Linked DNA regions of Rheinheimera salexigens. The protein of the gene in region 1 interacts with the protein of each later gene in a pairwise test. Links are inferred from orthologs where the notes say so. Each region holds a gene or a part of one and is shown on either strand. Other genes may lie near its edges. The genes, in order: BI198_RS04455 and ftsB.

Evidence for each region.
Region 2: the proteins of BI198_RS04455 (region 1) and ftsB interact in binary tests that used the Escherichia coli proteins (3 or more experiments, as listed by UniProt). The link is inferred for Rheinheimera salexigens from one-to-one orthologs.

Annotation. Positions count from the first base shown.
Region 1 is NZ_MKEK01000001.1:953,946-964,301, reverse strand. Bases 7,358-10,356 are described here. They hold BI198_RS04455 (cell division protein FtsQ/DivIB), read right to left. Parts: upstream 9,234-10,356; coding sequence 8,481-9,233; downstream 7,358-8,480. Other genes in these bases: murC (UDP-N-acetylmuramate--L-alanine ligase), read right to left, coding at 10,165-10,356; BI198_RS04450 (D-alanine--D-alanine ligase), read right to left, coding at 9,233-10,168; ftsA (cell division protein FtsA), read right to left, coding at 7,358-8,484. Also shown: BI198_RS04495 (transposase), read right to left, coding at 1-310; DNA gyrase inhibitor YacG, read left to right, coding at 474-707; 8-oxo-dGTP diphosphatase MutT, read right to left, coding at 802-1,275; preprotein translocase subunit SecA, read right to left, coding at 1,259-3,985; BI198_RS04475 (DciA family protein), read left to right, coding at 4,206-4,667; lpxC (UDP-3-O-acyl-N-acetylglucosamine deacetylase), read right to left, coding at 4,809-5,720; cell division protein FtsZ, read right to left, coding at 5,998-7,218; more of ftsA, read right to left, coding at 7,249-7,357. UniProt on the Escherichia coli protein: Essential cell division protein. May link together the upstream cell division proteins, which are predominantly cytoplasmic, with the downstream cell division proteins, which are predominantly periplasmic. May control correct divisome assembly.
Region 2 is NZ_MKEK01000001.1:2,997,706-3,010,334, reverse strand. The notes cover bases 6,320-9,011. They hold ftsB (cell division protein FtsB), read left to right. Parts: upstream 6,320-7,358; coding sequence 7,359-7,664; downstream 7,665-9,011. Other genes in these bases: truD (tRNA pseudouridine(13) synthase TruD), read left to right, coding at 8,840-9,011; ispF (2-C-methyl-D-erythritol 2,4-cyclodiphosphate synthase), read left to right, coding at 8,364-8,843; ispD (2-C-methyl-D-erythritol 4-phosphate cytidylyltransferase), read left to right, coding at 7,654-8,364; BI198_RS13790 (hypothetical protein), read left to right, coding at 6,566-7,219; BI198_RS13795 (TerC family protein), read left to right, coding at 6,320-6,517. Outside these bases: dnaQ (DNA polymerase III subunit epsilon), read left to right, coding at 1-111; BI198_RS13835 (TIGR03503 family protein), read left to right, coding at 99-1,457; BI198_RS13820 (DUF6691 family protein), read right to left, coding at 2,064-2,471; BI198_RS13815 (YeeE/YedE family protein), read right to left, coding at 2,505-2,909; BI198_RS13810 (rhodanese-like domain-containing protein), read right to left, coding at 2,928-3,329; BI198_RS13805 (sulfite exporter TauE/SafE family protein), read right to left, coding at 3,455-4,204; BI198_RS13800 (MBL fold metallo-hydrolase), read left to right, coding at 4,319-5,215; more of BI198_RS13795, read left to right, coding at 5,771-6,319; more of truD, read left to right, coding at 9,012-9,883; 5'/3'-nucleotidase SurE, read left to right, coding at 9,890-10,642; BI198_RS13760 (protein-L-isoaspartate(D-aspartate) O-methyltransferase), read left to right, coding at 10,644-11,282; BI198_RS13755 (DUF368 domain-containing protein), read left to right, coding at 11,305-12,207; BI198_RS13750 (peptidoglycan DD-metalloendopeptidase family protein), read left to right, coding at 12,236-12,629. UniProt on the Escherichia coli protein: Essential cell division protein. May link together the upstream cell division proteins, which are predominantly cytoplasmic, with the downstream cell division proteins, which are predominantly periplasmic.

The DNA.
Region 1 (10,356 bases):
TATAGCGCCCTTCCCATAAAGTCCCCGTGCGCTTATGTTCTATATTAAAATACCTCACATAACAACGACCAAGCGCTTGCATAAATAGACTTGTTGCACCATCGACTAGTGGTGTTAATAACAAATGAACATGATTAGTCATCAGCACATAGGCATGTATTTGAACCTGATATTGCTCAGCGCATTCAGCCAATTTAATTAAATACAGATGGTAATCTTTAGCTCCTATAAAACAATCTTGTTTATTATTACCTCGTTGTATTACATGCTGTGGAATATTCGCCACACAGATCCGCCGACTCCTAGGCATTACCTACCCCATCATTAATAAAATGTTAATTTAAAGATAATATATAATAAATGTTTTTCAAGGGGTCAGAGTACTTGAAAGGCTTTTTGAGTTTCAAGTACTCTGACCCCTTGAAAATTGCTATACTCGCGGTTGATTTTTATGCCGGATTTTTGAGGGGATTATGGTTACTAAAGTTAATTGTCCGACTTGTGACACTGTTGTGGTTTGGTCGGCTGAATCTGAGTTTCGGCCATTTTGTTGTAAGCGTTGTAAATTAATTGATTTAGGTGATTGGGCCGCAGAGAATCATCGTATTCCCGATAAATCGCCAATAGATGCAGCCTTATCAGAGCAATATTTAGATGAATTAGAGCAAGAGTTTATCGCTCAGGATAATGACTTTTTTAAATCTTGATTTGATTAATCAGCAGAAACAGATTCTTACGGCTTCGATGCTTAATTTTTGCTTAAACTAGTAACAGACTTGTAGTACAAACAACCATAAAAGACTACATAAACTGCTGTTGCAGCTTTTCGACTATAGGTTGATTGGCATCGGGGAAGTTAAGTTGTGATAGCTGGGCGAAGCTGGCCCATTGTAGTGGTTGGCCTTCTAGGCCTTGGGCTTGACCAGTAAACTCAGTCACTAAGTAGATATCGAGTAATACATTGCGCTCTGGGTAGCTGAACGCTTGCTGCATAAAGGGTTCGGCGCTTACCACCTCTATGGCTAGTTCTTCTTTTAACTCGCGTGCTAGCGCGTTGTAGACGGTTTCACCGGCTTCTACCTTGCCACCAGGAAACTCCCACTTACCACCTTGATGTTGCTGCTTACTGCGCAAGCTTAGTAGCACTTGGTTATCACGAATTATGACACCTACAGCGACATGTAACTGTTTTGGCTTTAAAGCAACAGAGCCAGCGTTAGCTGACTCCGTTGTTATTGTTTTATTGTCAAACATCGGCTTAGACAAGTTTGCCATGGCATTGCTTGTACTTTTTGCCTGAGCCACATGGACAAGCATCGTTACGGCCAATTTTTTCGCCATCACGGATCACTGGTCCTTGCGCTACTTCGACAGGTGCTGTCTCAGGTACGTCAGCGCCTAACTGCTCAACTTCGTCATGTTGATAGCTATGCGGAACAGCGTCAGCCTTGCGGCGTTGCTCGTCTACCGCTTCAACGTCTTCTGCGGCTTTAACTTGCACTCGTGCTAGTACGCCAATAACGTCTATTTTTAAGTTTTCTAGCATATCTGAGAATAATTCAAACGCTTCGCGCTTATATTCTTGCTTAGGATTCTTTTGCGCATAACCACGTAAGTTAATGCCTTGGCGCAAGTGATCCATAGCTGCTAGATGTTCTTTCCAGTGGGTATCTAAGCTTTGCAACATTATGGCTTTTTCGAACTGACGCAATACATCTGGGCCAACCATTTGTTCTTTTTCTTGATACGATTTTTCTACTTCTTGCTGAATGCGCTCGCGTAGCTTTTCTTCAAACAGCTTTTTATCGTCGGCTAACCATTGTGTGATAGGTAATTCTAACGCGTAGTCAGCTTTTAAACGCTGCTCTAAGCCCGGAATATCCCACATTTCGTCTAACGACTCTGGCGGAATATATTGGCTAATTAAGTCTTCAACTACATCACCACGAATAACCGTAATGGTTTCGCTGATATCAGAAGCGTCTAATAACTCGTTACGTTGCTCGTACACAACTTTACGTTGATCGTTAGCCACGTCATCGAATTCTAATAATTGCTTACGAATATCGAAGTTACGCGCTTCTACTTTTCGTTGGGCATTTTCAATGGCACGACTGACCCATGGATGCTCAATAGCTTCGCCTTTTTCCATACCCAGACGGCGCATCATGGCTGACATCCGATCTGAAGCAAAGATACGCATTAACGAGTCTTCTAACGATAAATAAAACCGGCTTGAACCGTTATCACCTTGACGACCAGAACGACCGCGCAACTGATTATCAATACGACGTGATTCATGACGCTCAGTACCTATTATATGTAAACCACCCGACTCAACAACAGCATCGTGGCGTATTTTCCAGTCAGCTTTTACTTGGGCAATTTGCTCTTCGCTAGCGTCGGTTAAACCGGCTAGTTCAGCTTGTAAACTACCGCCTAAGACGATATCGGTACCACGACCTGCCATGTTAGTAGCGATTGTGACATTACCTGGCCGACCGGCATTGGCAATAATCTCAGCTTCGTTAGCATGGAATTTTGCGTTTAATACTTTGTGAGTGATTTTAGCTTTATTGAGTAACTCAGATAGATATTCTGAGCTTTCAATTGAAGCTGTACCCACTAATACCGGACGTTTAGCTTGTTGCTTTTTAATAATATCGGCAATAATGGCTTGGTATTTATCTTCAGCCGTTAAATAGACTAAATCGGCCATATCGTTTCGTACCATAGGCCGGTTTGTTGGCACCACGATAGTTTCTAGACCATATATTTGTTGAAATTCAAATGCTTCGGTGTCAGCTGTACCTGTCATACCGGATAGCTTTTCATACAAGCGGAAATAGTTTTGAAAGGTTATAGAAGCAAGGGTTTGGTTTTCGTTTTGAATATTAACGCCTTCTTTGGCTTCAACCGCTTGGTGTAAGCCTTCTGACCAACGACGCCCTTCCATAGTACGGCCGGTGTGTTCGTCAACAATAACAATTTCGCCGTCTTTAACCACGTAATCGACATCGCGTTTAAATAGTTGATGAGCACGTAATGCCGCATACACGTGATGTAATAAGGTAATATTAGCCGCTGAGAATAAAGTGTCCTGCTCGCCGATCATGCCCGCTTCGCGCAGCATATCTTCAACTTTAATTTGGCCTTCTTCGGTTAAGTAAACCTGACGCGCTTTTTCATCTAAAGTGAAATGGCCATCGCCGTGCTTACCCTCTTCGTCTTCTTGCTCTTGCTTAATGAGCTGTGGCACTAACAAATCAATTTTTTGATAGAGCTCAGAGCTATCTTCCGCTGGGCCCGAGATAATTAATGGTGTACGGGCTTCATCGATTAATATCGAGTCAACTTCATCGATAATAGCAAAAGCCTGATCGCGCTGAACGCGGTCGTCTGGCGAGAAGGCCATATTGTCACGCAGGTAATCGAAACCAAATTCGTTATTAGTACCGTAGGTAATATCGGCTGCATAAGCTTTTTGCTTATCAACGTGCGCCATACCCGGTACGTTGACACCAACGCTCATACCTAAAAAGGTAAACAGCGGCTCGTTTGTTGCAGCATCACGACGGGCTAAGTAATCGTTAACTGTAATAACGTGCACACTACCGCCGCCTAACGCATTAAGATACGCAGGTAGCGTAGCGGTTAAGGTTTTACCCTCACCGGTGCGCATTTCAGAAATTTTACCCTGATGCAGTACCATACCGCCAAGTAATTGAACGTCGAAGTGACGCATACCAAATACCCGAGTACTGGCTTCGCGCACGGTAGCAAAAGCTTCAATTAAGAGGTCGTCTAGCGTAGCACCGTCTTTTATTTTTTGTTTAAATTCGACAGTTTTATGCTGCAGCTGGTCATCGGTTAAGGCTTGATACTCCGGCTCTAGCGCATTGATTTGCTGTACTTGTTTTTGTAGTTTTTTTAAGAAGCGGTCGTTGCGGCTACCAACTAATTTGGTGAAAAGTTTTCCAAACATTATCCAGTTACCATATTAAGTTAAAACTGCAGTGCAGCCCTGGCTAGTTCATGCAAACCAGTATTTAAAGGTGAAAGTAATTTATGTGAAATTCTCACCATAATACGCTAGATATGGTGACAAATGCTAAAGCTTTCAATAGCCAATTTAGATTCTGCCAAAAAATACAGAAGCTGTTACACTACTTAGGCTATTAAATTATGTTGAGCGCGTTAAATTCATGGCACGTTATACTGAAAAACCAAAGGATATCAATAAGGTATTAGCCCATAGCTCGCTAGCAAACCAACAGCAGCAAGTTAAGCTAATGCAACAGCTGAATACGGTATTAGCGCAGGTATTACAACTAGAGCAACTTAGCTTTTGCCGAGTAACCAGCATTCGCGATGGCAGAGCTATTATCTTATGCAGCTCGCCCTCTTGGCTAACTCGGCTAAAAATGCAGCGCGATGCTATTCTAGACAATTTTCGCAAAAAAATCTTGCCTGATTTAGCCGGCATTGAAATTGAAGCTTCACCCACCGGCCAAACCCGCCAATTTAAGGTAGAAATTGCCCAACCTGTTGCGATGCAACATAATTTATCGGCGCAAGCGGCTGATGCCTTATTGTCGGTAGCAGCAGGTGCTGACGGTAAACTAAAGCAAGCGTTATTGAATTTAGCCAAGAATAGAGCTAAATGATTAAACTGCGGTGACAAGTGACGAGTTACAAGTGACTCAACAGCAGGTGACTAACGACTAAGAATCGAGTGCGGTATAAACAAAAAAGTCAGCTAATGCTTAGGCAATAACTGACTTTTTATGGATAGCTGGTAGCTTAGCTTATGCTAGCTGCGGCGCTAAATATGAAATAGGCATTTCTTCTTTGTGCTCGAAGGTCACAAATTCCCAGTTTTCTTGGTGCGCCAGCACTTCACATAACAATTGGTTATTTAAAGCATGGCCGGTTTTAAAGCTTCTAAACTCACCTAAAATACTGTGGCCTGCCATATATAAGTCGCCTACGGCGTCGAGAATTTTATGTTTAATAAATTCGTCGTCATAGCGTAAGCCGTCTTGATTTAACACCCGGTATTCATCTAACACTACCGCGTTATCAAAACTGCCACCTAGGGCTAAGTTATTAGCACGAAGGTATTCGACTTCATGTAAAAAACCAAAAGTACGCGCCCGGCTTATATCTTTAATAAAACCTGCTGCAGAGAAATCTAATTGCATATGCTGTACGGTTTCAGAAATAACCGGATGGTCAAAATCGATGGCGAAGTCAATTTTAAAACCATTATAAGGCTTAAACTCAGCCCATTTTTCACCGTCTTCTACTCGTACTGTTTTTTTAATCCGAATAAATTTTTTGGCTAAACGCTGCTCAGATACACCGGCTTCAAGTAATAGATAAACAAATGGATTAGCACTGCCGTCCATAATAGGAATTTCTTCCGAATCGACTTCAATTACTAAGTTATCTATACCTAAACCTGCCACTGCCGCCATTAAATGCTCAGTAGTTGATAAACGCACACCGTCTTGGTTGATCAAACAGGTACACATCACGGTATCGCCTACCAGTTCTGGCGACACTTTAAAGTCAACTATCGGATCCAGATCGACACGACGAAACACAATGCCTGTGTTATCGGGCGCAGGTCGGAGAGTAAGCGTAACCTTTTCGCCTTTGTGTAATCCGACTCCAATGGAGCTGACACTTTTATTGATGGTACGTTGTTTTGTCATAATTTAGTCCTGCTTAAAATTTAAAGCACCCTTAACCAAAACGGCGGCGAAGCATAGCACAAATAGGCTACCCTATCAAACGCTGACTGAACAACTGCTTAATAGCTGTGCAGCATTAAACGGCAACAGTTTTATAGCAATAACAGCCTATGCAGCAATTAAGCTACAATTTTAACCCAGCCAAGCACTCAGCAATTAACGCTGTGCACTTAAACTCAGCACTCAAAACTCAGCACTCAAAACTCAAAACTCAACACTCATTACTCAGCACTAATACTTAGTCTGCTTGCTTGCGCAAAAATGCTGGAATATCAAAAATATCAATATTCGCTTTGCTTTCTGCTTGTGCTTTAGTAGCAGGTTGCTGCTGACTATTAGCATGGCTATGAGCATGAGTATTTGCATGTGTTTGCGCTTGTGGCTGCTCAACACGTACTGTTTGTGTTTCTGATTGCAGCGCATTGCCACCTGCAGTACCGTACACCGGACGTGTAGTTTCTTGCTGACGGTTGCTTTGCACTAAGCTGATATCAGGACGACGCTCTGCACCAATACCTGTTGCGACAACTGTGACACGTAATTCGTCTTGCATCTCGATATCAATTACCGCACCTACAACGACAGTAGCGTTTTCAGAAGCAAAGGCTTTAACCGCATTACCAACGATTTCAAACTCTTCGATACTAATATCTAAGCCAGCTGTAATGTTGACTAAAATACCCTTAGCACCTGATAAGTCGATATCTTCTAATAACGGGCTTGAAATTGCTTGTTCTGCTGCTTCTTCTGCACGATCTGGACCTGACGCACGGCCACTACCCATCATAGCAGTACCCATTTCAGCCATTACCGTACGCACATCGGCAAAGTCGACGTTAATTAAACCCGGACGGGTAATTAATTCAGCAATACCTTGCACAGCACCCAACAATACGTTGTTAGCGGCTTTAAATGCATCTAGTAAACTAGTGCCTTTACCTAATACTTTTAATAGCTTGTCGTTAGGAATAGTGATTAACGAGTCAACATGCTTGCTTAGCTCTAAAATACCTTCATCGGCATAAGCTGTACGCTTTTTACCTTCAAAAGGAAACGGCTTAGTCACAACAGCAACGGTTAAAATGCCTAACTCACGGGCAATTTCAGCAACCACTGGCGCTGCACCGGTACCTGTACCACCACCCATACCAGCGGCGATAAAGATCATATCGGCACCTTGGATAGTTTTTTTGATATTTTCGCGGTCTTCTTCTGCTGAACGACGACCAATTTCTGGGTTAGCACCGGCACCTAAGCCTTTAGTTACCGTGGCACCTAGTTGTAAGGTAATATTGGCTGACGAATTACGTAATGCTTGCGCATCCGTATTAGCCGCAATAAATTCTACCCCTTCAATATTGCTGGCAACCATATACTCAACTGCGTTACCGCCGCCGCCACCAACACCTATTACTTTAATTACAGCTTCTTGGCTGTGGTTTTCCATTAATTCAAACATAGCTCTCTCTCCGTTTTTTACGCTTGTATCTTAAAACTCGCCTTTAAACCAGCTGCTGATCCGTTTAACGAAACTGCTCACTGAACTGCGAACATCGGCAGATTTTTTCTGCTCTGTGCGCGCATCTTTACCGTATAACAACAACCCGACTACACTGGCGTAGGCCGGATCTTGTACATACTCTTTTAAACCGCTGATATGCATAGGCTGACCTACGCGTACCGGCATTTGAAATATATCTTCGGCAAACTCTACTGCACCTTCCATTTTGGCGGTGCCACCGGTTAGCACAATTCCTGCAGCCACTTGCTCTTCAAAGCCAGAGCTGCGAATTTCTTCTTGTACCAGTTCAAATAATTCTTGATAACGTGGCTCAACTACTTCAGCCAAGGTATGACGTGACATAGAACGTGCTGGACGACCACCAACACTAGGAACTTCTATGCTTTCTTCTTTACCTACCATGCTACGCAGCGCGCAAGCATACTGGACTTTAATATCTTCTGCATGACTAATTGGTGTGCGGAATATTTTAGCGATATCGCTAGTGACTTGGTTACCCGCTACCGGGATCACTGCGGTATGGCGTAAAGCGCCATTAGTGAAGATAGCAATGTCGATTGTACCGCCGCCAACATCCACTACGCAGACACCGAGTTCTTTTTCGTCATCGGTTAATACCGCATAGCTAGAGGCTAAAGCGGTAAAAATAAGCTGATCAACCTGCAAGCCACAACGCTCTACACATTTTTCAATGTTCTTGGCCATATCATTAGCACAAGTGACAATATGGGCTTTAGCTTCCATACGTACACCTGACATACCAATTGGGCTTTTAATGCCTTCTTGCATGTCTACCGAATACTCTTGAGGTAATACATGCAACATGCGCCGTTCAGCTGAAATAGGAACTGACTTAGCAGCATGAATAACATTTAATACGTCTTCTGCTGTGACCTCAGTGTCGTTAATCGGCACCATGCCACTTTCGTTTTGACAACGAATATGTTTGCCAGAAATACCTAAATAGACTGAAGATACATGGCAATCTGCCATTAGCTCGGCTTCATTAATCGCCCGTTGTACGGCTTGTACTACTAAGTTCAGATCATTAACGCCGCCTTTATCCATGCCGCGCGATACATGAGTACCCACACCAACAATACTTAAGCGATTGTCAGCCGTGATCTCACCTACCACCGCTTTAATTTGGGCAGTGCCTATATCTAAACCTACGATCAAATCTCGTTCTAACGACTTTGTCATGCTTTTCTCTTCGTATCATTATCGCTGTAACGCACAGCTATACCGGTGTCGTAGCGTAAATCCACTTCGCTAACTGGTTCATTTTTATGTTTAGTTATCACCGGATACAATTCAACAAAACGTTGTACCCGTTTTAATATATCGTCACGACCTAACTTTAACGCTACGCCATTGCTTAAGGTTAATTGCCATGAAAAACGCTCAGTTAAGGCCAGGGTTAATGGCGTAAACTGATGCAAGGCTAATAAACCCTGAATATGCTGGAACATGTCCAAGGCATCCTGCTCGCTGCCTTCTGGGCCAGTTAACAAGGGCAAGTCGGTTTTCAGCTGCTGCAACGGTGCGCTAAACAAAGCACCGTGTTTATTTATTAATTGTTGCTGATTCCAACGTGCCACCGGTTGTTGTTCTGTTACTACTACCACTAGGGCATCAGGCCATTGTTTGCGCACGGCGACCTGAAATACCCAAGGCTGCTGTAACAGGAACTGCTGCACTTGGTCCACATCCACCCGAAAAAAGTTACCTACATACTGCTGTTGCAACACGTGATGCAATTCTGCAGCATCAATATGCTGAAAATCGCCATACAGTTTAACTTGCTGCACTGGTGCATTTTGTTGGCCTTGCAGCCAAGTATTTAACGCCACCCCTGCCCAAATTAAACCGGCAACCGAACACAAGAAAAACACCAAGCCAGCATAGAATGCGCCTGTTTGTTTAAATTGCATGTTCGGCCAGTTAATCATTAGCGTTGCTGCTCCGTTTGATGAGCGCTATGTGCATCTGTTTGAGAAAGTATCGCTACTACCAATTGCTGAAAACTCATCCCTGCCGCTTTAGCGGCCATAGGCACTAACGACTTTTCAGTCATACCCGGCACAGTGTTTACTTCTAATAAATAATGTTGGCCTGCGCTGTCCATCATTAAATCGACCCGGCCCCAACCGCTAGCGCCTACAGCTTGAAACGCTTGTAACGCACATTGCTGCATTAGCTCAGTTTGCTCAGCGCTAATCGGTGCTGGGCATAAGTACTCGGTTGAATTGGCTTGGTATTTTGCTTCGTAATCATAAAAATCACGTGGCGTGCGCATTTCAATAATCGGCAACACTTGGTTATTGACAATAGACACCGTAAATTCCCGACCACTGATCCAGCGCTCGACTAATATTTCGTTGTCATACACCAGCGCCGTTTTAATCGCTTGCTCTAGCTCGGCTACGTTACTTGCTGCACTCATACCAATACTTGAGCCTTCATTGGCAGGCTTAACCATTACTTTGCCGCCTAAATCGGCTAACAGCTGGGCAAAGTCGGTATCTTCGCTATGCACTACGGCAAAAGGTGCGGTAGCCAAGTTTTGGGCTTGAAATAAACGCTTACAGCGAATTTTGTCCATAGCTAAGGCCGAGCCTAAAACACCACTGCCGGTATAGGCTAAACCTAAGGTTTGCAATGCGCCTTGCATGCTACCGTCTTCACCACCGCGGCCGTGTAACACAATAAAGACTTTATTGGCGCCGCTACTAACTAATTCCGTTAACGGTTGTAACTTAGGATCAAAGCCAAATGCATCGACACCACTGTCTAGCAAGGCATTAAGCACAGCGGTTCCTGAGCGTAGTGACACTTCACGCTCTGCAGAATGTCCACCTAATAGCACGGCGACTTTTTCTGTCATATGCCTGCTCCTGTAGATTGTTTTAATTGTTGAATGTTTAATTCCATCGCCGCTAATTGCTTAACTAAAGAGCCAATATTGCCGGCACCTTGGGTAATTAATACATCACCGTCTTGCAACACATCGGCAATATTGCTGGCTAATTCTGCAGGCGTAGCAACATAAATAGGATCAAGCTGACCACGAGT
Region 2 (12,629 bases), 2.0 Mb from region 1 along the record:
CGCAGTGGTCGTTTAGCCGTTATTGCAGCGTCAGAGGCTGAATTGGAAGCACACCAAGCGCGTTTAGACTTAGTGCAAAAGAAAGGGGGATCTTGTCTGTGGCGAGATTAATATTATTAAGTCTGTTTAGCTTATTATTTACCGTAGCTGTTAGCGGTCAAGCTAATAATCCCGAAGCTAAAAATACCGACGCTAAAAATGTTAAACGGGAACAGGCAACACCAAGTCCGCAGTTAGATAATGAAAGTTTTGCCTTGCTGCAGGACTTACCGACCAAAAACCAAATACCGTTATTTGATAATCGCTTTCGCATTGACGAAGAAGTTGCAGAAATTACGTTATTGTTATTTCGCCGCCGCGGTAGTGCATCAGTGGTGTTAGTGAGACCTGACGGCAGTAAGCTACATTTTAATACCGCAAAGCAGCATGATGTGGCGTGGCATGATGCCGATAGTTACGATTTAATTAAAATAAAACAGCCGATGCCAGGGCCTTGGCAAGCCATTGGCAGTTTATTAGCAGAAAGTCGGGTAATGGTGCTAACGGAGATCGAGCTGTTAGTCGATCCTTTGCCTCAGCAGTTAATGGTAGGTGAGACGGTAAAAGTTACCGCGCGTTTACTTAATGGTGGTGAGCCCATTAATGCTAAAGAATTTCGCGATGTACTAAACTTAGAAGTTATTTTTGTTAGTACAAATAAACCCGATATGGATAATTTTGGTCGGGGTATTGTTCAAGTCGCTCATTTTCGTGACGATGGCAAAGGCTATGATGAGCGGGCACGTGATGGCGTGTTTACAGGCGAGTTTCAATTACGTTTTGCAGCGGGCGAGTGGTTACCTAAATATATCGTCAGAACGCCGTTATACACCCGTGAAATTGAACAGGCTGCAGTGATGTTAGAACCGGCAGCAATAGTGGCAGATATTAAGATGTCGCCAGCAATTAACGAGGCGTTATCAGATGAGGTGCCTCAGCCACATCAGATCATCTTTAATGTCAGCAATCCGGCAATCAATGCCCAAAGTATTTTACTGCAGGGTCGTATTCGTTATCCTAATGGTGAAGTTGCTGACTTTTCATTAAATGAAGCCGGTAATGCCATACGCCAACTTAATTTAAATAATCGGGGCCATGGCAGTTATATTGTCGAAGTTATGGCCTTCGGTACCCGGGTAGATGGCCGAGAGTTTGTATTAAGTTTACCCGAAATTAGTTTTATGTTGCCACCGGCCGAAATAGTTGCGGTGGTAAAACCGGTATCAACTGAACAGTTACAAGTGACAAATCCAACTGAAGCAGCATTTCCCTGGTTATTGGTTATATTCAGCAATGTTTTAATTTTAATTATTGGCATTGGCGCCATTTGGTTTGTGCTCAGTGATAAAAAGGCCGCAGATTTACTGTTTTGGCAAAAAAATCCAAGCAGGCAGAAAAAATGCCAGAAAGCAGTTTAGTCACTAATAATAACCAAGTTTCGGCTGCGACAAAAAATACTGTGCAAAAAAGCGACGATATAGGTGACATTCTTGATCTAACGCTACCGGATGATTAAGGATTAGACAAAAGCGGCGAAAAAGGAGTTGACGACCATGAACCTAAACCGTATCATTCCCGCCGCACAGCAGGACACCCTATTGAAGTCTTGCTGGGTAATTGTTGCGGAGTGGTAGTTCAGTTGGTTAGAATACCGGCCTGTCACGCCGGGGGTCGCGGGTTCGAGTCCCGTCCACTCCGCCAATTTTTGTAAAGAGTGCTTTTGTAAAAAAGTACTTTGTAAAGTGTACAGTGGAGCGGTAGTTCAGTTGGTTAGAATACCGGCCTGTCACGCCGGGGGTCGCGGGTTCGAGTCCCGTCCGCTCCGCCATTTTCTGTTGTTTTTCTTCCTGATTAAAATACCAAATTAATATTTGCTACATCCTGATTCTACAATCTAGAATGCTGGGAGCTAAGCCATTTGTTATATTGCCCTAAATTTATACTTAAGCGTTGCATCAAGTCTTAACTAGCTCAGCACAGTGCTAAGGTACTTAGCTAAGCTGTGCTGTATATCAGAGTTTGCGTTATAGCGCCCACTTACGACTAATAAACCAACCCACGATCATGGCTGCTACAAAGGCTAGGGTGCCAGTACTACCCGAACTGATGGCTGCAATGGCAGGCCCTGGGCAATAGCCGACTAATCCCCAACCAGCACCAAATAACACTGCGCCTATTACTAACGGCTTATCAATTTTTTGCTTAGTCGGTATCTGAAACTTTTCTGCGCAGACAGGTTTTTGTTTTGACCTAACTAACCAATAACCAATACTGTACGTTACTAATGCGCTAACCATCACCAGCAGTAAACTGGGATCCCAATTTTTATCTAAGGTTAAAAAAGCTAATACTTTACTCGGTTCAATCATTTGCGAATAGCTGATGCCAATTGACATGATTAAACCTGATATAAATGCGATTACTAAAGCCATCTTATGCTCCTGCTAAAACTGTATATGCAATGGTTAGTGGAATAAGGTGGCAACCATCACGCCAACTAACATAAATAATATTGTGGCGGTGATAGAGCGTGGTGAAAATCGGCTGATACCACAAATGCCATGACCAGAAGTACAACCGCTGCCCCAGCCGGTACCCATACCCACTAGTAAGCCAGCAATAAGCACTGGCCAGCCTAATTCAACGGTCGTGTAGCTAAAGTCGGCAATCATTAGGCTTAACACTAAAGGCCCAGCAATTAATCCCAGCACAAAGGCCAGTCGCCAACCACGTTGCGCCGTTGTAAATAAGGCATTTCTAGCAATACCCGATATACCGGCAATTCGGCCGGAAAAGATAAATAGGATTAGTGCTCCTAAGCCAATTAAGCTACCACCAATTAAGGCAGAAACAGGGGTGAAGTTTTCCATGTTATGTCCTTTTAATTGTTAATTAACGATAGGCTGTTTGGCATCAAGCCAGCCTTGCATGCCAGGGCTAACAGAATAAATATCGCTAAAGCCCATTTGTTGTAACGAGGCAGTGGCAAGTGCTGAGCGGCCACCAGAGCGACAAATAACATAAATAGTAGAAGTGGCTAATTGTGCTAAAGCCACTTCTGGCGCACAGCCGCTAGCCGCCACTTTAGGATGATTGTGGATACTCATCTCTAAGACTCCGCGTGGATAGTTAACCGCACCGGCGATATGTTGCTGGGCAAATTCTGCCGGCTCTCTAACATCGATAAGTACAGTGTCAGGGTTGTGCTGAAGTGCCGAGGCTAGCTGGGCAATATCGACTTCTTTAATTTGTGCTTTAGCTTCTGTGATCAGTTGCGCTGCAGTTTTCATTTTTTACTCCTATTTAGCTAAGTAGTTTTTAAGCTTATCGCTAGTTCAACTTACTTAGATTAGTCAGATTATTAAAAGTATGTAATTAATTTAAAGAGTTTAGTTAACTTAAAGAGTTTAAAAATTCACAGTACGGATTGATATATCACCACCGTTGCCATAAGTAACAAAAATAATGCAAAACCACGTTGCAGCAATTGTTTAGGAACATGTTTAGCAATTGCGCCACCAATGACGCTACCGATAATGCCAAAGGCAATAATGATGGCTATTGATGTCCAGTCAAACACGGCACCTTGAGCAACAAGTGTTGAGTAATACTTTAAAAAACCTACACTCGACTGTAAGGTAATAATCACTAAACTGGTGGCAATACTGCGCAGCATGGTTAAGCCGCCCAAGAGCACTAAAGCCGGAACGATTAAAAAGCCTCCGCCCACACCGACAAAACCGGTAATAATGCCGACGGCCAAACCAGTAAAAATTAAAATAATAGCTTTAATAGTTACCTTTGCTTCTTCTGGCAGCGTTTTTTTACGCCACATTAAAAAGGCGGAGATAAACATTAATATGGAGAAGAGTAATAGCTGCCATCGACTATCGACTAAAGTACCGAACCAAGCACCTAGATATGTGCCCAACATACTGGGTAGAGCAAATAGCGCCACATGTTGCCAACTAACCCAGCCTTTTAAACTACTGCGAACGGCAGCAAATAAACTAATAGACCCGACAATAAAAAGCGAAGATGCTATCGCTAACTCGGCTGGCATTTTTACTAAATAAAGCAAAACTGGCACGGTAAGAATTGAGCCACCAGAACCAAATAGTCCTAAACTTAACCCTATGCTGATAGCTGCTAAAAACACTAACATTAAGCCGTTGCTCCATATATCAATAAGTAATATGCTTATAACATTATTGAATTCTAATGTAGTTTTGTTTATGCTGCAATTGTAATTTAGCATTTGCTAATTTAAGAGGTTGTTATGAGTATCGCTAAGCCAGAACATCAGCCAGATCTCACCATAGAAATGTTTTTTGATACCGATAGTTCCACCTGTAGCTATGTCGTGGTAGATAACCAGACTAAACGTGCAGCTATTATTGATCCGGTGTTAAATTACGACGCAGCGGCTGGCGCTGTGAGTACCGAAGCAGCAGATGCGATATTGCACTATATTGAGCAACAGCAATTAAGTGTTGACTGGATCTTAGAAACCCATGCTCATGCTGATCATTTATCGGCGGCTGATTATTTAAAAGCAAAAACCGCGGCGCCTATCGCTATTGGCGAAGGCATTAAGCAGGTGCAGCAAACCTTTAAATTTATTTTTAATATTAATGATACTGAGCTGCAAGCGAAAGGCGATTATTTTGATAAGCTGTTTGGCGATAATGAACACTTTATGATTGGTAGCATTAAGGCACAGGTTATTAATACCCCAGGCCATACTAACGATAGTATTAGTTACTTAATTGGCGATAATTTATTTGTAGGTGATTCGTTATTTATGCCTGATGGCGGCACTGCACGATGTGACTTTCCGGGGGGGGATGCGCATGTGTTGTATCAGTCAATTCAGCGAATTTACCAATTACCTGATGCAACCAATATTTATATTTGCCATGATTATCAGCCTGAGGGTAGGCCATTACGCTATAAAACCAGTGTAGCAGAGCAAAAGCAGCAAAATATTCATGTTAAAGCCAATACTGCTGAGCAAGAGTTTGTGCAAAAACGCCAAGCACGCGATAAAACACTGGCGGTACCACGATTAATTTATCCTGCCGTACAAGTAAATATTCGTGGCGGACAGCTACCCAGCGCAGCGGAGAATGGCGTGAGTTACATTAAAATACCTTTAAAGGTATCAGCAGAGTAATTTGTCCAAGACTGGTTTAAATAATGAGTTGTTGAAATAAGCAATTGACACTCACCGCGTTATTTCACCCAGGTAATTCACCAAGTTAATTGCCACGTTTATATAAATTCTTGCACTAGGTTTAATTTTGCAGCTTAGCTTTAACATTAGCTTAGTGCACTTTATTTAAGCGTCTCAATCTCTACAAAATTTAAGCCCAGCAATCCCTACCAATCACCCCATTGATAAAATTTAACTTAGCTGCCTAAAAAAAATAAAAAATCTGCCTCTTCGGGCTAATTTAGCCAAAAATATAGACTATATTCAGTTAGCGTTGAGTTAATGGGTATACCGTAAATGATTAATTTTCGCTTAAGTTAAGCGTAAGCGAGTATTAGGCAAAAAAAAGGCCGGTAAGCGGGTTGGGACGCTGGCCGGCCATTACCCCTAAGCGAGAAAGCTAAAGTTTATGCTTAGGTGACACTATAATACTGAGCAGATTGTTAAAAGCCAGCAGCAATATGTAAGCGTTTATGTGAATTGTAAGTTTTTAATAGATATTGATTAGGATTAACTATGTTCGAATGGATTTATAGCCCAGAAGCCTGGGTAGCTTTAGCAACATTAATGGCTTTAGAGATTGTTTTAGGCATAGATAATATTATTTTTATCTCTATTTTAGTGGCCAAGCTACCGCCAGAAAAACGTGATTCAGCTCGTCGCATCGGCATCGGTTTAGCAATGTTATCTCGCTTAGCGTTATTGTTTAGTTTGGCTTGGGTTATAGGTCTAGTTGAGCCACTATTTACGGTTTTTGATTACGAAATATCCGGTCGAGATCTGGTGCTGATTTTGGGTGGTTTTTTCTTGTTGGCTAAGTCCACTCATGAAATACACGATAGTTTAGAGGGCAGTACCGGCTCAACCGCAACCAAAGCGGCAGCAAACTATATCTCAATTTTAGTCCAAATTACCCTGTTAGATATCGTGTTTTCGCTCGATTCAGTCATTACCGCCGTCGGCTTAGTCGATCATTTATCTATTATGGTCATCGCCGTTATGGCGTCAGTATTTGTGATGCTGTTTGCGGCTAAAGCTATTGGCGAATTTGTTGATTCACACCCCACCATAAAAATACTGGCATTATCTTTTTTAATGTTAATTGGTTTTACCCTTATAGCCGAAGGTTTAGATGTGCATGTACCTAAAGGTTATATTTACTTTGCCATGGCATTTTCGGTCGGCGTAGAGCTAATAAACCTGCGAGTAAGACGGAAAAATACAAAGACAGTGAAGCTACATAAGAAAATCGATAACCAATAGTTGCAGGTTTGCTTTTACAAGTTATGCTGCTTTGGTTAACATCTGCTAATGGATAATCCAAGTAGTCAGCAGCCACACTTTTGGCAGGTATCGAAAGATAACCAAGGTTATACTGAGCTTTGTAACGCTTTATATGAGCGTGAATTGTTGCGCTTGTCGCAATTGCCGGCCGAGCAACTTGTTAACTTAGCCGGTCGTTTGGCTAGCTTAACTTTCTATATTCGTCGCGCGGCCAGTAATATTCTAAAACAGCAGGCAGAGTTACAATTAGATAGCCAAAATGGCTCTTGGTATTCATTGCAAGCTAAGCGTTGCCCAGCCCGCAAACAACAAGCTGATCCGATAGATGTTTTTTATCAAAAACATGCTAAACCCGGTTTAGTAGTTCCTATTTATATTATGCATTTAAACCAAGAGCATATTTTGCTCGATACTATTGATGAAGTAGATCAAGCGGGTTTAAGACTGCATTGTAATCAGCATGGTTGGTTTGCGCTGTCGGGTACGCCATTACAAGCCGACAATAGTGAAAAGTTTTTACTTAAGCCGACTAAAACCATTATGACGGCAGCATGCTGTGGCCATCAGTGGCTAAAAGAGGATAGAACAACGCCGCGCTTACTCAGCTTACGCGAATTACTATTAACCAGTCGTTTAAACTGGCGCAATTTTGCTAAACCTTTGCCAGCGCTACAGCCATGAGCGAAAATATAGCCATGAACGAAAATACAGCCATGAGCAAAAAAGCCGTCATAATCCCAAATTACTTGCTTTGCAATGACAGCGCTAAGCTTCATAATAAAGTTCGAGTTCTTTTTTACCTGCAGCGAGTTAACACGCTATGATGCGATTATTTACCGTATTGCTGCTGGTGTTACTAGGGTTGTCACAATACCGACTCTGGTTTGGTCAGCACAGCATTACCGATTACTGGCGTAAGCAAGACGAAATACGCACTCAATTGTTAAGCAATCAAGAGTTAGAAAAGCGTAATCGCTTATTAAAAGCCGACGTAACCGATTTGCAGCAAGGGCTGGATGCGATTGAAGAACGCGCCCGTAATGAATTAGGTTTAATCAAACAAGATGAAGTGTTTTTTCGCTTATTTAGCCAGTCAGATAACACGGACAACATGAATGAAAGATAATGCAACACCGGCATCGCCTGCAATACCAGCGATTGCCGTGATTGTGCCAGCTGCAGGTATCGGTAAACGAATGCAAGCAGAACGGCCAAAACAATATTTAGTGTTACATAACAAAACCATATTAGAACATAGTTTAGCCCGACTACAGCAAGTGCCAACGTTAAGTAAAATATGGTTAGCGTTGGCAGAAGATGATCCCTACTTTGCAGATATCAATTTTGATCAGTCACAGATTGTAACAACCAAAGGTGGCACTGAACGCATGCATTCAGTATTAAATGCGTTACAGCAAATTGAGCCGTATAAATATCCTTGGGTGTTGGTACATGATGCTGCACGACCTGTAGTTCGCCAAGCAGATATAGAGTTATTGATTGAACGTTGCATAACGACTGGTGATGGTGGGGTATTAGCTTGTCGGGTACGTGACACTATGAAAAGAGGCGAATTAACGGTGGCTCATACCGTCAGCCGTGAGCATTTGTGGCATGCTTTAACGCCACAGCTATTTCCAACCGCATTATTAAAAGCCGCATTAGAAGATGCCATTCAAGCTGGGGTGTATGTGACGGACGAGGCTTCTGCAATGGAATGGGCCGGTCATCCGGTATTATTAGTGGAAGGACATAGCGATAATATTAAAATTACCCAGCCGACTGATTTAGCTTTAGCGGCTTTCTATTTGGAGCAATTAATATAATGAATATTCGCATTGGCCACGGCTTTGATGTGCACGCTTTTGGTGGCGATGGGCCAATTACCTTGGCAGGGGTGAAAATTGATTATGCACAAGGCTTACTGGCGCATTCTGATGGTGATGTAGTACTGCATGCGCTCGCCGACGCCTTATTAGGCGCGATAGCCTTAGGCGATATTGGCCATCATTTCCCTGATACCGACGCGGCGTTTAAAAATATAGATAGTCGTATTTTATTGCGTAAAGTGTATGCCGATGTCCAAGCTGCAGGTTATAAAGTGGGCAATCTTGATATTACTATCATGGCCCAAGCACCGAAAATAGCGCCGCATATTACCAAGATGCGTGAAGTCATTGCTGCCGACTTGCACTGCCAGCTTAGCCAAGTAAATATTAAAGCTACTACCACAGAGAAACTCGGTTTTGTTGGCCGCAAAGAAGGCATTGCAACAGAAGCCGTAGTGCTGTTGGTCAGCGCATGAGTGAGTTACAACCATTAGAGTATTTATATTCACAGCCAGCAGCAACGGCGCTATTACGCCAACAGCCTGAAGATTTTATTGTTGATGAACAGCTTAATTTCACTCCGTCTGGCGCCGGTGAGCATATTTTATTACAAATTGAAAAAACCGGCCAAAATACCCAGTATGTGGCTAAGCAAATAGCCGAGCTAACAAAATTACGGGCCCGTGATATTAGTTATGCCGGATTAAAAGATCGACATGCTGTTACTCGGCAATGGTTTTGTTTTAAGTGGCCGATTAAGCAAGAACTACCTTGGCAAGAGTGGCAAATAGAAGGCTGCCGTATTCTTAGTATGCAGCGCCATTATCGTAAATTACGCTTAGGCGCATTAAAAGCTAATAGTTTCCAAATATGCTTACGCCAAGTATCAGACCCACAGTCGGTATTAGACCGAGCCCAGCAAGTTATCCAAGGCGTGCCAAATTATTATGGTGAGCAACGCTTTGGCATTAATGGCGGTAATTTACGCTTAGCCGAGCAATTATTCGCAGGGCAAAGTATTACCGATCGTAAATTACGTGGTTTAGCCTTGTCTGCCGCCCGTTCGTATTTATTTAATCAGCAGGTAACTGCGCGTATTGAACAGGGTTTGTTTAAGCAAATTCTTGCTGGTGATGTGTTGCAGTTAAGTGGCACCGCATCTGTGTTTAAAGCTCCCATTGTTGATGAAGCTTTAAACCAACGGCTAGCAAGTCAAGATGTTAGTATCACAGCGGCCTTGCCAGGTATGGGTGAGTCGATGGCAACAGCCGATAGTTTAGCATTTGAAAGCAAAGTGTTAGCTCAGCATCCAGCCTTAATAAATGGCTTAATTGACTATCGTTTAAAGTCAGAGCGACGCACTATGCGTATTGTGCCGCAACAACTACAGCTAACAGCAGAGCAGCAAGATATTAGGTTAAGTTTCAGTTTGCCAGCAGGGTGTTTTGCCACTAGCGTGCTTAGAGAGTTAGTGCAGTATCAAGACTGTGGCCGCAGTGCTGCAACAGTGGAGTAGTAATTGATGAAAATTTTATTAAGTAATGACGATGGCGTGCACGCTAAAGGCATGCAAGTGTTACAACAAGCGTTAAGCCAAATTGCTGATGTAACCACCGTAGGGCCAGATCGTAATTGTAGCGGCGCCAGTAACTCGTTAACATTAATAAACCCATTGCGGGTGCAACAGATGGAAAATGGCTTTTATTCTGTTAATGGTACGCCAACCGATTGCGTACATTTAGCCATTAGCCAATTGTTAGATTTTACGCCTGATTTAGTGGTGGCGGGTATTAATCATGGCGCTAATTTAGGTGACGACGTCCTGTACTCTGGTACCGTTGCGGCCGCTACAGAAGGACGCCATTTAGGTTTGCCAGCGATAGCCGTGTCATTAGCCAGTACCGATCCTGACCATTTTACTACGGCAGCTTTTGTTACCGTGCAAGTGATTAAAAAATTGAAGTCGCATCCATTACCGCGAGATCAAATATTAAATATCAATGTGCCTGCGGTAAGCATTGAGCAATTAAAAGGCATTAAAGTGACTCGGTTAGGCAGACGGCATAAAGCCGAAACCATGACTAACAGTACCGATCCTTGGGGACACACTATATACTGGTATGGCTCATTGGGTAATGAATTGGATGCAGGTGAGGGCACAGATTTTGATGCCATAGCCAATGGTTATGCATCTATTACACCGTTACAAGTAGACATGACGGCTTATAAAAGCGTGGACACCTTACGGCAATGGTTAGAGGGGATTAAACTGTAACATGGCAGTCGCGACATCAAGAAGCGCCAGTGTGCTGGCGCAAAAGCTTCAGGCTGATGGTATTAGGCACCCGCTGGTGCTGCAAGCCATGAGCCAAACACCTAGGCATCTTTTTGTTGAATCAGTTTTAGCGCATAAAGCGTATGAGAATACCGCCTTGCCTATTGGCCAAGGTCAAACTATCTCTCAGCCTTATATCGTCGCGCGGATGACAGAATTATTGCTGCAAGATAAAACCCCAGGCAAGGTGTTAGAAATTGGCACTGGCTCGGGTTATCAAACCGCGATTTTAGCCCGGTTATTTCCGCAAGTTTGTAGTGTCGAGCGGATTAAGTCGTTACAGTTTCAAGCTAAAAGACGTTTGCAGCAATTGGATCTACATAATGTTGCCATGAAACATGGTGACGGTTGGCAAGGCTGGCCAAGTAAAGCGCCATTTGACAGTATTATTGTCACGGCTGCGCCGTCAGAAGTGCCGATGGCATTATTAGAACAATTAGCCGACGGTGGTCGTTTAGTTATTCCAGTTGGGGCACAAGAGCAAGTGTTACGTATTTATCAGCGCCACGGCGATACTATCACCAGTACCGACATAGAAGCCGTTCGTTTTGTGCCGCTGGTACCGGGTGAATTAGCTTAATAGCTAAAATTAAGGGTAAAGCATGCAGTATCTGCAATGGATCATCAAAGGAATGGCGATGGGCGCAGCCGATGTAGTACCTGGCGTGTCAGGCGGCACCTTAGCGTTTATTCTCGGCATTTATCAACGATTATTAACCGCAATCAGTGCCTTTAATTTAACAGCCGTTAGATTGCTATTACGCGGCCGCTTTAGCGCCTTGTGGCAGTATGTAGATGGCACTTTTTTAGTGTGTTTATTTAGCGGCATTTTAGTCAGCATCTTTGCTTTAGCAGGGGTGATTAGTTACTTTTTAGAATATCGGCCAGTGCCACTTTGGGCGTTGTTTACCGGCTTAATTTTGGCTGCTCTACCGCAATTATGTCGCAGTATTAGCTGGTCTTTGCCGCGGCTGTTTTTGTGCTTACTCGGTATCATTTTTGCTATCGCTATTAGTCTACTTTCGCCCACAGAATTACAACCCAGCGCATGGATGTACTTTGTTGCCGGGGCAATTGCTATTTGTGCGATGATTTTACCCGGCATTTCAGGTAGCTTTATTTTATTAATATTAGGTATGTATAGTCACGTATTGTTAGCCGTGACATCATTACAACTTGGCGTACTGGCCTTGTTTTTCGCCGGTTGTGTTACCGGTTTGTTAAGCTTTTCTCGGCTGTTAAATTGGCTATTAGCTCGCTATCATGATGCCAGCTTAGCTTTTCTAATTGGTATTGTTATTGGCGCCTTATATCGCATATGGCCTTGGCAATGGCAAAATCAGCTGTATTTTCCTTGGACTTATCCAAACGCTGCTGGTGCTGCAGACATATTGGTGGCCGCTGGTTGTGCGTTCGCGGGTGTAGTTATTATGTTGCTGTTATTGAATTTAGAGCGCTGGTTAGGTATGCCGTCGGCAAGTAGCTCTAAACAACAAGTCGACTAAGTAGAAGGAGCGGGCTATTCGCTTAAAAATGCGTACGGCATTTATTGTAATAAGTTTGTTATTATTCAATATCATATTGCAAGGGTGTTCGTCCAGAACCGCCCCAGCACCCGTGACGACATTAGAATTAAGGCAAAATTTTTATAATGAGCGTAATAAAGGCAGTTTACAAACCAGTCAATACACAGTGCGTAAAGGCGATACCTTATACGCTATAGCGTTTCGAGCCGGCTTAGATGTGCGACAGCTAGCGGCAGCCAATAATATAGCTAATCCTTATATAATTTACCCCGGTCAAGTCATTAAGCTTAAAGTTTCCCGTAACCACAACAACACGACTCGAACCGTAGTAGCAAAACAAACTACGGTTAAAAAACCATCAAGCCAAATCAAATCAAATAGTTCAGTAAATGTCCATAAAC